One region of the Colwellia sp. SU-HH01172 genome, then DNA from elsewhere that is predicted to be linked to it. Evidence: riboswitches for the same ligand, from Rfam matches in the RefSeq annotation. Region 1 holds a riboswitch; the other holds the start of a gene.
The links. A riboswitch is a leader RNA that binds a small molecule or an ion and turns the genes downstream of it on or off. The one in region 1 is predicted to bind thiamine pyrophosphate.

Region 1 (6,363 bases):
GAATCTTTCAATAGTCTTGCTTGGGGGCTATTGTTTGTTTTCTTTATTATTTATTGTTTATTAGCAATACCGTTTAAGTCCTATCTGCAACCGGTTATTGTTATGTCGGTCATTCCGTTTGGCGCAATAGGGGCAATTATTGGCCATTGGATCATGGGTATGGACCTGACCATTATGAGTTTACTCGGCTTAATGGCGTTAATTGGTGTGGTAGTTAATGACAGCTTAGTCTTAGTTGATTTTATTAATGCTAAAGTTCGCGCCGGAGATAAGGTGTTCAATGCTGTGCTAATTGCCGCGCAATCGCGCTTTCGTCCGGTGATGCTAACGTCATTAACCACCTTTATTGGCTTAATGCCATTATTGTTTGAAAAGGCGACCCAAGCCCAGTTTTTGATCCCAATGGCGGTATCGCTTGGCTTTGGTATTATCTTTGCGACTTTTATTACCTTAATACTGGTACCGGTAAATTACTTATTAATTGAAGATGTCAAAAGGTATGCCGCAAAAGGTAAGCAAAGGTTAGTTAGCCAGTTAAGTTAGTGTATTTTAGACTCAGCCCTTTGGGCAATGACTATTTTTAACGCTAGCAGCATTAGAATCTCACTTATTTGGAACAACCAAACATCGTTCATTCTGCTTTGCTAGTGTTAAAAACAACCTATTGCTGAAAATATAAACAAAGATCAACAGCCCCTAATACTTATTAGCTAAGCGAATGATATTTTACGTTGTCATTCGCTTAGCAATCGTTAAACTATTAAGCAAATACCAATTAAAGGCTAAATCATGGCTGGTAACAACACTCCTGAAGAAACCATATTTTCGAAAATTATTCGCCAAGAAATTCCAACACCATTACTTTTTCAAGATGAGCTTGTTAGCGCTTTTCGCGATATTACCCCACAAGCGAAAAGCCATATCTTGATTGTTCCCAATAAACTCATCCCCACAGTAAATGATATTGAACAAGAAGATGAACTGACCATTGGCCGTATGTTTACTGTTGCTAAAAAACTCGCTAAAGAAGAGGGCATTGCAGAAGATGGTTATCGCTTGATCATGAACTGTAATCAACATGGTGGCCAAGAGGTTTACCATATTCATATGCACTTAGTCGGCGGTCAACCATTAGGACGTATGTTAAACCCGAGGTAATACAGCTATAGGATAATAAAATATAGCGTAAAATAAGGCATTTACACTGTACTTTTAAATAAATATTGTTAGTATGCACACCGAACCAAGGGGTGCCCTTAAATTGGTAACGATTTAAAAGGCTGAGATGCGCTGTCATTACATAATATGGCATAGCGAACCCTTAGAACCTGAACCGGATAGTACCGGCGTAGGAATGGTTACGCTAATCGCATACCATTCTGTAAAATTGTATTTTGCCGTTTAGCGTATGCTTATGCAGGCAATGACAATTCTACAGTTTGCTAGTGAACAGTTATTTAACTTCTCCATGCCGGATCCCATAACGTATTCTTAATAGAATTTATGAGATCATAATGAAATTTACAAAATCACCTATTGCTTTAGCTATTTTTACTAGCCTTGTTACTTCAACAACTTTTGCTGCTGACAATTCCACCAAAACAGACCAACAAGCAATAGAGGTTATCACCATCAATGGTGATTTTCGTTCGACATCGCTGCAAAAAACAGCAAGTTCTCTATCTGTTATCGCTAGTGACGAAATTGACGCTCGCAATGCACAGAATTTAGAAGAAATCATTGCCCGTACACCAAACGTTAACTTTTCTAGTGGCACTCAGCGTGCTCGATATTATCAAATTCGTGGTATTGGTGAGCGTAGTCAATTTAAAGAGCCTATTAACCCTTCCGTTGGCTTAGTGATTGATGGCATTGATTTTTCAGGTATTGGCAGCATAGCCTCAACTTTCGATGTTGAACAAGTTGAAGTATATCGTGGCCCACAAGGTACACGCTTTGGTGCTAACGCCATGGCAGGTATGATCAATATTACTTCAGCAGCGCCTACCGATAACTTCGAAGGTAAAGTAAGACTTTCTGCAGGTAATTACGATAGCTACAGCGCTGGTTTGGTTTTATCAGGCCCAGCAACTGAAAAGGTCAACTATCGTTTAGCCGTTGAACAATACAAAAGTGATGGCTTTATCGAAAATGACTTTCTTAATCGTGATGATACTAATAATCGTGATGAGTTAACGCTACGTGGTAAATTAACCATCGCAGCAAGTAAAGACTTAATTATTGATATTACAACGTTTGTTGCTGATTTTGATAACGGCTATGATGCCTTCTCGCTTGATAATAGCCGCCATACCTTATCAGACCAACCGGGTTTTGATCGCCAAGAGACTAAAGCACTAGCGACTAAGTTTACCTATCAAGGTTTTAATAACTTTACCATTGAAAGTATCGTCAGCTATGCCGATTCTGCGTTAGATTATGGCTATGACGAAGATTGGGCGTATGTCGGTATTCGTCCTGATTGGGAATACAGCTCTACAGATCATTACTTTCGTGATAAATCTTCAGCAACATTTGAATTAAGAGCTGTTTCAGCGCCTGGTGGTGAAATTTTCAATGGTAGCACTGCTTGGGTGACAGGGCTTTATTATAAGCAAGAAGATGAAGACTTATTACGTCAATACACCTATTTATCTAGTGATTACAACTCAACATTTGATACTGACAATATTGCGGCATTTGTTCAGTTTGATAGCCAGCTAAATGAAAAGTTAAGTTTAACCACTGGTTTACGAGTTGAACGTAGAAATTCAGATTACAGCGATTCAGAGCAAATAAACTTTGATCCGAGTGATACTATGGTTGGTGGTAAGCTTGTATTGTCGTATCAAATGGATGAAAGCAATTTATTCTATGGCTCTGTTAATCGCGGTTATAAAGCCGGTGGTGCAAATACTGATGGTAGTTTACCGAGCAATTTACGTGAATTTTCACCAGAATATCTTTGGAATTATGAATTAGGTTACAAAGTTAGTTTGTTAGACAATCAAGCTTATGTCCGTAGTGCGGTATTTTATATGGACAGGGATGATATGCAGGTACGTACCTCTTATCTAGAAGAGCGAGATGATGGCAGTACTGACTTTGTTTCTTATTTAGGCAATGCTGCAACTGGCACTAATTTTGGTCTTGAACTTGAAGCCGGCTGGCAAGCAACGACTGAACTTGAAATTTATGGCTCTGTAGGTTTGTTAGATACCGAATACGATGGTTTTATTGATGCCGATGGTAATGATAAGTCTGGTGACGAGCAAGCACATGCGCCTAGCTACCAATTTAATGTTGGTTTGAACTATCAGTTGTCTGATAATTTACTCGTCAACATTTCTGTTGATGGCAAAGATGAATTTTTCTTCTCTGATAGCCACCAAGAAAAATCAGAATCAATAGAAGTGGTGAATATGTCGGTGAGCTATTCAGAAGATGACTGGCAAGTAAAACTATGGGCGCGTAACTTATTTGATGAAGAATATGCGACTCGTGGCTTCTACTTCGGCAATGATCCAAGAGACGAATATACCGCAAAAGCCTATTATCAATTAGCGGAGCCAGCTGTTTTTGGCGCAACATTTGACTATTCTTTTTAAGATGAGTGGTAAACATTTCCAAAATTAATAACTGTAGTACATTGAGCATGTTAGGGTTTATCTCTAACATGCTATCTTTAAAGAAAATGACACATAAGTTAAAAGACATGAAAATCTCAATTGAAATTAGTTTGTATCCACTAGCAGAAGAAAAATTTAAAACGGAAATTTGGGCCTTTATTAAACGTTTACGTTTAGTTGAAGGCTTGAATGTTGTGACTAACGGTATGAGTACGCAAGTTTTTGGTGATTATGACTTAGCTACAAGCCATGTGATGGCTGAAATTAAACACGTACATCAAACCCTAAATGCCGCTGTTTTTGTTTGTAAATTTATTGGTGGTGATCGCTCAGTTGTAGAAGCTGAAAGCTAATGGCGAACTCTATCAGCGCTACCGCTGAAATCGTTACTTATTTTACTACTTTGCCGGTGTTAGAACTGATCGCCGTTGTGGCGTCCTTGCTCTATGTAGTGTTAGCGGCAAAAGGTAATATTTGGTGTTGGCCAGCGGCAATCTTAAGTACTGTGTTATACACCGTTATTTTTTATGATGTTTATCTATGGATGGACAGTGTATTACAGCTTTATTACTTGTTGATGGCAGTATATGGCTGGCTTTGCTGGCGAAAACAAAATAATGAGAATACATCTCAAACGAAAACCTTGTTATATAGCCAATGGTCATTGCAACGCCACACTGTGGTGATTATTGCACTAACATTGTTATCTTTAGCTTTAGGCTGGTTAATGGCTAGTTATACACCGACTCATTTTCCTTACCTTGATAGTGCCACAACGGTATTTGCCGTATTTGCAACCTATTTAATAACGCAGAAAGTATTGGAAAATTGGCTGTACTTTATCGTGATTGATTTTGTTTCTATATATCTTTATATCGAAAAGGCTTTGATCCCAACGGCTGCTTTATTTGCTTGTTATGTGATACTAGCTAGCTATGGTTATTGGCAGTGGCGTAAACTTTATCAACAGCAAAACCAGGGCGGAGTGAACGACAGAGATATTTCGCCCGCGCTGGGCTAAAACATATAAAGTATTTAGTGAGTAATATGTGAACATTAATGATGGGGCATTTGTTGGTGCAACAAATGGCGAAGGGACGAATTTAACTGCTGGTGTTAAAGAACCATATAAACGGCTAGTCAATGAGTTATGTTTATTACCTTGTTTTGCTCAGCAAATAATTCAGAGTGTTACGGCTCTCGAAACAGGGTTAAGTCAACCCTGTTTTCGTGTACAAACTAACAAACATGATTATTTTGCCAAATATCTAGCAAATAGCGGTGTAGAACTCGTCGCAAATAAACTGGCGACTGAATTCGGTATTGCACCTAAACTTATCTACGGTGCAGGCCAATGGTTGGTCACAGACTTTATAACGGGGGAGTTGTTGGTTGATTGTCATTTAAGTGAAGATGAAAAATTAGCTACCACGCTTGCTTTACTTGCTCAATGCCATCGTCTACCTAAATCCTCAATTAACCGCCAAATCGGGCAACAGTCTTCATCTCACAATAATGCTCTAACAATTCCTTACTTGGCGATTGAAGAAACACTCGCTCAGTTATTTCAAGCGCTTTTACCTCAACAGCCATCATCAGTAAATGAGCAATTGTTGTTATCTCAACTTAACCGTGTAATGGCCATTGCTAAATCAGTGCTGCAAGAACTTGCTCAAGCAAGAACTGAAGTAGGGCATAGCAATGAGGTATTTTGTCATGGTGATGCCAATTTCACTAATGTGATTAAGCTTGCAAATGCTACAAAAGCTGATGATGAATTACAGTATCAATTAATTGATTTTGAGTGTGCCTGCATCGCACCAATTGAGTATGACATTGCCATGTTGATGGCGGTGAATGAAATTGAAAGTAATAAAATAGCACAGGTTATAGCACTTTATTCTCAGCATAATGCTCAACAAATTCTACCGCAGCAGTTAGGGCCATTAATGTCTAGAAACCATGCTGACAAAGCAGTTAAAATTGTCGACAATCTGCCGTTTATGACCAAAAACATAGGTAACATATGTAAATGCCTCGTTACGCGTTACTATTGTTTGTCTTTAATTATTAATGGTTTATGGTATCTTTCACAATATCAGCAACGGAATGAGGAAAAGTATAAAAAACTGGCCAACAAACAGTTTTTACTACTAGCAAATCGCTACCCTGAGACATATATTGTTATAGACTAAATGAGATAAGGTGCTGAAATCTTACGATTAGTGGTAGTGCGAGAATAGCTTGCATAGCGCATAATTATACTAACCTTGTTTGTTGGCCGTCTTGTGTGAATTGGAAAGAATTTATAGAAAATAGAAACCGCTTATTTTGGCTAGTGCATACCGCTGGCTGGTGTGGTTTTGCCTTAGTACATTACTTAGGTTCATTACTTCACGATTTACGTGATATCTTTTTAGTGATCATTTTACTGAATGCTTATGCCGGTTGGTTGTTCACTATCCCTCTAAGATATATCTATCGTCGCATTTGGAACTTCACGCCGTTAAAAATTGCCATTGTGGTGATATTAACGTCGTATTGTACTGGTGTACTTTGGCAAATTGTAAAAAATATTAATTACTGGGAAATATACAAACACGGCTATCGTCCTGATTTTCTTCTTTACTACACCAAAAATAGCTTGTTATCATTTTTCATTATTTTGAGTTGGAGTGGTTTGTATTTTGGTACTAAGTATTACCAAATGCTGCAAAAGGAAAAACAAAATGTA
Region 2 (6,363 bases), on a different contig from region 1:
GAAGTACTTTAATAGATATGGTGTGATTATTTTCTAAATAATGTTTCTCAATTAATGTATTAATATTGCTTTTTTCTAACGACAAATTGTTTACATTAACAATAACATCACCACTTTCTAAACCTAATTTACTTGCAGGACTATTCGGTGTTACTGATAAAACTAAGCCATTAGTCGTGGTTGAAAGTACAGCGCCAAAACGTTGGTGGCTACTTTGTGACTCTTGTAACAAGGCGTAATCTAATTTTGAAACATCGCCACCGGCAGCGGCTTCCAGATCAATAATTTGTTGTAGATTATCATTTATTGTTCGCTGTAACTGATTAGCAACTTGATAAGATTTTTCAGACTTAAATTGATTAGTTAATGCTTCACTTTGTACTGCCGCACATTGCAAAAATGCTAAAGATAGAACTATGTTTTTAATATTAAATAAGCCCACTTAAACTCCCTCTTTAATTAATTCACTTGCCTGTTTTTACTAAGACGTGTCTAAACCGTTTTTTGTGACAAATGAATTCAAACTATTGCTTACTTTAATTATCAAGTAGTCATTTTTTCTTCATCTACTTTCATTTATGTGAAGCAAATTGAGCAATAATTTCCTTTTATTTAAACAAAGATGATGAGAATTACATCTCACATTTTTGCTGTTTTACTTTCCAGATCACCGGTTGCTCAGCGTACTTTAGTGTATAACTACTAGAAAATAAGGTATCGCTGCGATACGCCAAAAAATATGAGGTGTCAGCGTCTATTCGAATATTGAGCTCTGCAGACTCAGTGCGGTTTTTATCAAAGTGATGTATCTTTCGATGCACCGTTAACTTATGGTATCCAACAGGTATTTTTAAATAGTTTTTATCGAGTGGATTTTCTACTTTAACGTCGTCGATTGCTTCTACAACAACGACAGTTTTTAATGATCGAGTTGTGTATCCTGACTCTATACGAAAACCAAGTTTAACTTGCCCACACTCTTGCTTATTTGTCTCTTTTTCATTACCACTAGCAGCGGTTATTGATGGCCAATCAAACTCTTGTGCCTGAGTGCTAAAAGTCCAAGCAGGAATTAATTTTGCTGTGAGCGTGCCATTTAAGACTATTAACTCTCCACTGCGCTTTAGCTCAATTTCAATGTTTGTTTCACTTTTTACGTACTGAAGTACTGCCAGTGCAGACTTTAAATTACTCGCTACTTCAGTACCATTTACCGAGATAATTTGATCTCCACTTTGGATACCAATATTGTCGGCATGACTATTCGGTGTTACCGATATAACCAAGCCAGGGGAGTTAGCAGATAAAGTAATGCCAAAACGTCCACTGCTATATTGCTGAAGCTGTGTTAAATGTATTTGTACATCCTTTACGCCCATTTCCTGTTCCAACGCTGCAATCTCTTGAACTTTTTGCGCGATAACTTGTGACATTTGTTCAGCAATACGTTGCGCTTGCGGTGATTTAAACTCATTTGCTGTAATTGGAAATGCAATGAATAATATCGATAAATACTTAATTCGCATGCTTTACCTTGTTATATTTCGTAAACATCAATAGGCTGACGATAAAAATCAATCATTCGAATTAAAATATCGCTTCTTATACTCCAGAGCTTTTCATCAAAATTTTGCTTATTTTGTTGCTCTATCGAGAAATCAACCATCGCCAATTCGTCATACCAATTATTCATGACTAATTGTTGTTGGTTAGATAAGATATTTTGCGATACTTGTGCTAGTTTTTGCTCAAGTTCAGAGTTTTTTGCTAATACAACCTGTTCTGAAGATATACTAAGCGTACTTACGTTAGCCCAACTTTCGTTTTGTGAATTTGCATTCATTTCGAAATGAACAAACCAAGTACCAAAAGAAAATAGTGCAACACTTGCCGCCATTGTTAGCCATGTTTTTTGCTTTTTATTTTGATGGCGTAACCAGATTTCATTTGAAAAATCAGGAGCTTTATGAACTTTCCATTCGGTATGCTTATGTTCTGTTATTGATTTATCATCATTCATAATAATTCTCAATTATTGCAACCATGATTTTAATTGCCGCAGTGCTCGGCGATAAAGTTGTCGGCTATTAGCTTCTTCTATACCTAAACTTGGCGCAATTTCATTATGCTTTAAACCGTGTATTGCGCAATAGTAAACTACAGAGCGCTGAATGCTAGGTAACTTAGCCAAGTAGTCTAATACTTGCCGCTCATCTTTAAAGCTTGTTTCTTGAATGTAATGTGGCTCTGATAACATTTCATATGCCTCTTCGGCATTTATACTATTATTTGTTTTAGCTGTTTTTCTAAAGTATCCCATACAAGCATTTATCGTAATACGTTTTAGCCAAGCCCCAAGTGATGCCGTTTTTTTCACTTGAGAAACTTTTATAAGTAAGGTTTCAAAAGCCTGTTGAAGAATATCGCAAGCGGCGTCTTTATCACCAAGAATGTGCAACGCTAAAGAATAAACGTGATCTGCATAAAGTTTGTATGCTGCATCAAATCCATGACGTTTACCTTTTGTTAGTGCTACAAACTCAAATTGAGTAAGCGATTGGCCAAAGCCTTCCTTCTTCATAAAATCCTTGGTTTTATTTTTAAGATGCACTAAGTAGGCATATTGTGACAGATATTTTTAATCTTTTTAAAATAGTTTGTTATCTCTAAAAATGTATCTACACCTTCCTTTAAAAAGTCATTGCAAAACAAGCAACTCGCAAGTTAGAATTTAGCCTCGTTTAGCTTAACTAAACGTATTGACTTGTCGGAGTGCCATAGGGCTGAGATCGCGAAAGCGGGATCCGTAGAACCTGATTAGATTAACATCTGCGAAGGGAACAAGTGAGCAGCTTTAATAGCTCAGTAACTATTTGCTATTAATCCTTCTCCTCGTTACTACCCCAATATAGCTCCGCCTAACTTTTATTTAATAAAAACAGGTGAGAGACCATGAGTTCAATTTCTAGACGCGAGCGTCGCGAGCAAGCAGCAGAGTTTTTAAAAAATGTTGCCGATCAATCATTTCCAAATTCCAAGAAAGTTTATGTGCCAGGAGAAATTCACGATATTCGTGTCGGCATGCGCGAGATATCACTTTCCGATACCTTAGTTAGTGGTACCAAAGATAATGCCGTTTATGAAAAAAATGCACCGTTGTGCGTTTATGATACGTCAGGTTTCTATACCGATGACGCCATTGAAATCGATGTTCATCAAGGTATTCCCCGTTTGCGCGACAACTGGATTGAAGCGCGCGGCGATGTAGAGTTTTTATCCGGTAAAAGCTCTAGCTATAGTCAACAACGCTTGGCGGATGAAGGCCTAGATCATATTCGTTTTGAGCACCTTCCTACCGTACGTAAAGCCAAAGCCGGTAAAAATGTCACCCAAATGCACTATGCTCGCCAAGGCATCATCACCCCAGAAATGGAATATATCGCGATACGCGAAAACTTAAAACGCCAAGAAGTACAAGATGAAATTTTGCTGCAACAGCATCAAGGGCAGTCATTTGGCGCTAATATCCCTGAGCAAATTACCGCAGAATTTGTTCGAGAAGAAGTGGCCCGTGGTAGAGCCATTATTCCTGCTAATATCAATCACCCTGAATCAGAGCCTATGATCATCGGCCGAAACTTTTTGATCAAAGTGAACGCTAATATTGGTAATTCTGCCGTCACCTCTTCAATTGAAGAAGAAGTCGAAAAGCTAGTATGGTCAACAAAATGGGGCGCAGATACTGTCATGGATCTTTCCACGGGTCGTTATATTCATGAAACCCGCGAGTGGATCATCCGCAACTCTCCTGTCCCTATTGGCACAGTACCGATTTATCAAGCCTTAGAAAAAGTCAACGGCATCGCCGAAGATCTCACCTGGGAAATTTTTCGCGACACCTTAATCGAACAAGCAGAGCAAGGGGTGGATTACTTCACCATTCATGCTGGCGTGCTGTTGCGTTATGTGCCAATGACCGCGAAACGAGTTACAGGTATTGTCTCTCGAGGCGGTTCGATTATGGCGAAATGGTGTTTAGCACACCATAAAGAAAACTTCCTTTACACACATTTTGAAGATATTTGCGAAATTCTCAAAGCCTACGATGTTTCATTTTCCTTAGGTGATGGTTTACGCCCAGGCTCAGTAGCCGATGCCAATGATGAGGCACAATTTTCTGAATTAAAAACCTTAGGTGAATTAACCAAAATTGCTTGGCAACACGATGTACAAACCATCATCGAAGGCCCAGGACATGTGCCTTTACATATGGTGCAGAAGAATATGACTGAGCAACTGAAACATTGTGGTGAAGCGCCCTTTTATACTTTAGGACCTTTAACAACAGATATTGCTCCCGGTTATGATCATATCACTTCGGGCATAGGAGCTGCCAATATTGGCTGGTATGGTTGTGCCATGCTCTGTTATGTAACACCAAAAGAACATTTAGGGTTGCCGAACAAAGAAGATGTTAAAGAAGGTTTAATGACCTACAAAATTGCTGCCCATGCCGGTGATTTAGCCAAGGGGCATCCCGGCGCACAAATTCGTGACAATGCTATGTCAAAAGCACGTTTTGAGTTTCGTTGGTACGATCAATTCAATATCGGTTTAGATCCTGAGCGTGCTCGAACTTATCATGATGAGACGCTGCCGCAAGAGTCGGGTAAAGTTGCCCATTTCTGCTCAATGTGTGGTCCTAAATTTTGTTCCATGAAAATATCTCAAGAAGTGCGGGACTACGCTGCAGGATTAACTGATGGAGCAAATGATGAACAAGTCATCGAAATAAAGTTACTCGATGAAACCGTAGCGATCTCAACTCAAGGCATGGCTGAAAAATCAGCCGAGTTTAAGGCCAGTGGTAGCGAAATTTATCAACGCCTTGATAAGTCCTTAACCAAATAACTCAGGCAGAGATAAATATGCCGATAGTCGCAATTATTGGTGCGGGCTTAATGGGTCGCTTGTTAGCTTTGTCGTTAAATCGCCAAGGCTATCAGGTGACTCTGTTCGACAAAGACCATAAAAATGGCCATGAAAGTGCCGCTTATGCGGCCGCTGGATTATTAACGCCACTCGGTGAAGCCATGCACAGCCCAGCAAACATTGTTGAGATGGGCTTTGCGTCATTATCACTGTGGCCGGCACTGCTGAAGTCGTTATCAGGCTATAACTTTTACCAACAAACAGGCTCGTTAGTGGTCAGTCATGAACAAGATATGGGTGACTATCATCGTTTAACGCGCTTCTTAGCCAATAATTACCGTCAACATCAGCAACAACAATTAAACCGTCAGCAATTATCAATGCTTGAACCTGAACTCGCGCGGCGATTTTCACAAGCCTTGTATTTGCCAGAAGAAGGGCAAATCGGTAATAGAAAGTTACTAATAGCTTTGCAAAAGCAGTTAATTGACGAAGGTGTTAATTGGCATAGCCAAACAGAAGTGGTTGAAATAACGCCAAGAACCGCAGCAGAGAAAAGTAAGGTGACTTACCTGACTAAAAATAAGAAAAAAGTTAATCTGTCATTTGATTTAATGATTGATTGCCGAGGTGTTGGCGCTAAAAAGTCATCACAAACAAGTAGCAAAAACACTGCAGAGCTTAATGATTTACGTGCTGTTAGGGGCGAGCTTTTTCAACTTTTTGCCCCTGAAGTCAATATTTCAAGACCGGTCAGATTGATGCACCCAAGGTACCAGCTTTATATTGTGCCAAAAGGTAAAGGACACTTTGTCGTTGGCGCAACGGAAATTGAAAGTGACGATACCGCGCCAATGACAGTGCGCTCGGCAATGGAGTTACTCAGCGCGGCATATAGTGTTCACCCAGGCTTTGCTGAAGCAAATATTCGCCAGCATATTAGTAAACTTCGCCCTGCCTTTAATGATAATCAAGCAAAAATACTTTGCCAAAACGGCTTAATACAAGTCAATGGTTTATACCGTCATGGTTTTTTAATTGCCCCTGTCGTGCTGTCGCAAGTGCTAGAGCATGTCGATAATTTAATGTTCGAGCAAAATAAAGCACCAGCAAGTTATCAATACTCACATTTACTGCCTATCAGCCAAACAACCGTGCCCAGCTTAGATAAAACTAGCAAGATAAGATTAGCGAGATAAAAAATGAAAATTTACATTAATGGCGAAGCTGTAGAGTTAGCTGATTGTTCAGAACCAACAAGCATCCATGTCGCACTCAAAACAGCACTACCTGAAAACCAGTTACAGCAAAGTTTTGCTTTAGCGCTAAATGGTGATTTTATTGGCAAAGATGATTACGCCAATACTGAACTAAAAAGTAACGACAGTATTGATCTGCTATTTCCTATTGTTGGAGGCTAACGCATGTCTT

Region 2: it holds a riboswitch for thiamine pyrophosphate, as region 1 does, so the genes downstream of both, thiC (phosphomethylpyrimidine synthase ThiC) here and AC27JP_RS08535 (TonB-dependent receptor) in region 1, are expected to answer to the same signal.

Annotation. Positions count from the first base shown of each region.
Region 1 is NZ_BAAJMB010000002.1:313,883-320,245, reverse strand. Features, by position in the region: gene AC27JP_RS08545 (efflux RND transporter permease subunit) at 1-543, shown strand, start outside; gene AC27JP_RS08540 (HIT domain-containing protein) at 790-1,158, shown strand; TPP riboswitch at 1,237-1,372, shown strand; gene AC27JP_RS08535 (TonB-dependent receptor) at 1,515-3,608, shown strand; gene AC27JP_RS08530 (hypothetical protein) at 3,716-3,982, shown strand; gene pnuC (nicotinamide riboside transporter PnuC) at 3,982-4,650, shown strand; gene AC27JP_RS08520 (phosphotransferase) at 4,679-5,824, shown strand; gene AC27JP_RS08515 (sensor histidine kinase) at 5,920-6,363, shown strand, end outside.
Region 2 is NZ_BAAJMB010000001.1:842,542-848,904, forward strand. Features, by position in the region: gene AC27JP_RS03745 (PDZ domain-containing protein) at 1-442, opposite strand, end outside; gene AC27JP_RS03750 (PDZ domain-containing protein) at 633-1,526, opposite strand; gene AC27JP_RS03755 (hypothetical protein) at 1,538-2,020, opposite strand; gene AC27JP_RS03760 (RNA polymerase sigma factor) at 2,033-2,581, opposite strand; TPP riboswitch at 2,759-2,857, shown strand; gene thiC (phosphomethylpyrimidine synthase ThiC) at 2,953-4,911, shown strand; gene thiO (glycine oxidase ThiO) at 4,929-6,131, shown strand; gene thiS (sulfur carrier protein ThiS) at 6,135-6,353, shown strand; gene AC27JP_RS03780 (thiazole synthase) at 6,357-6,363, shown strand, end outside.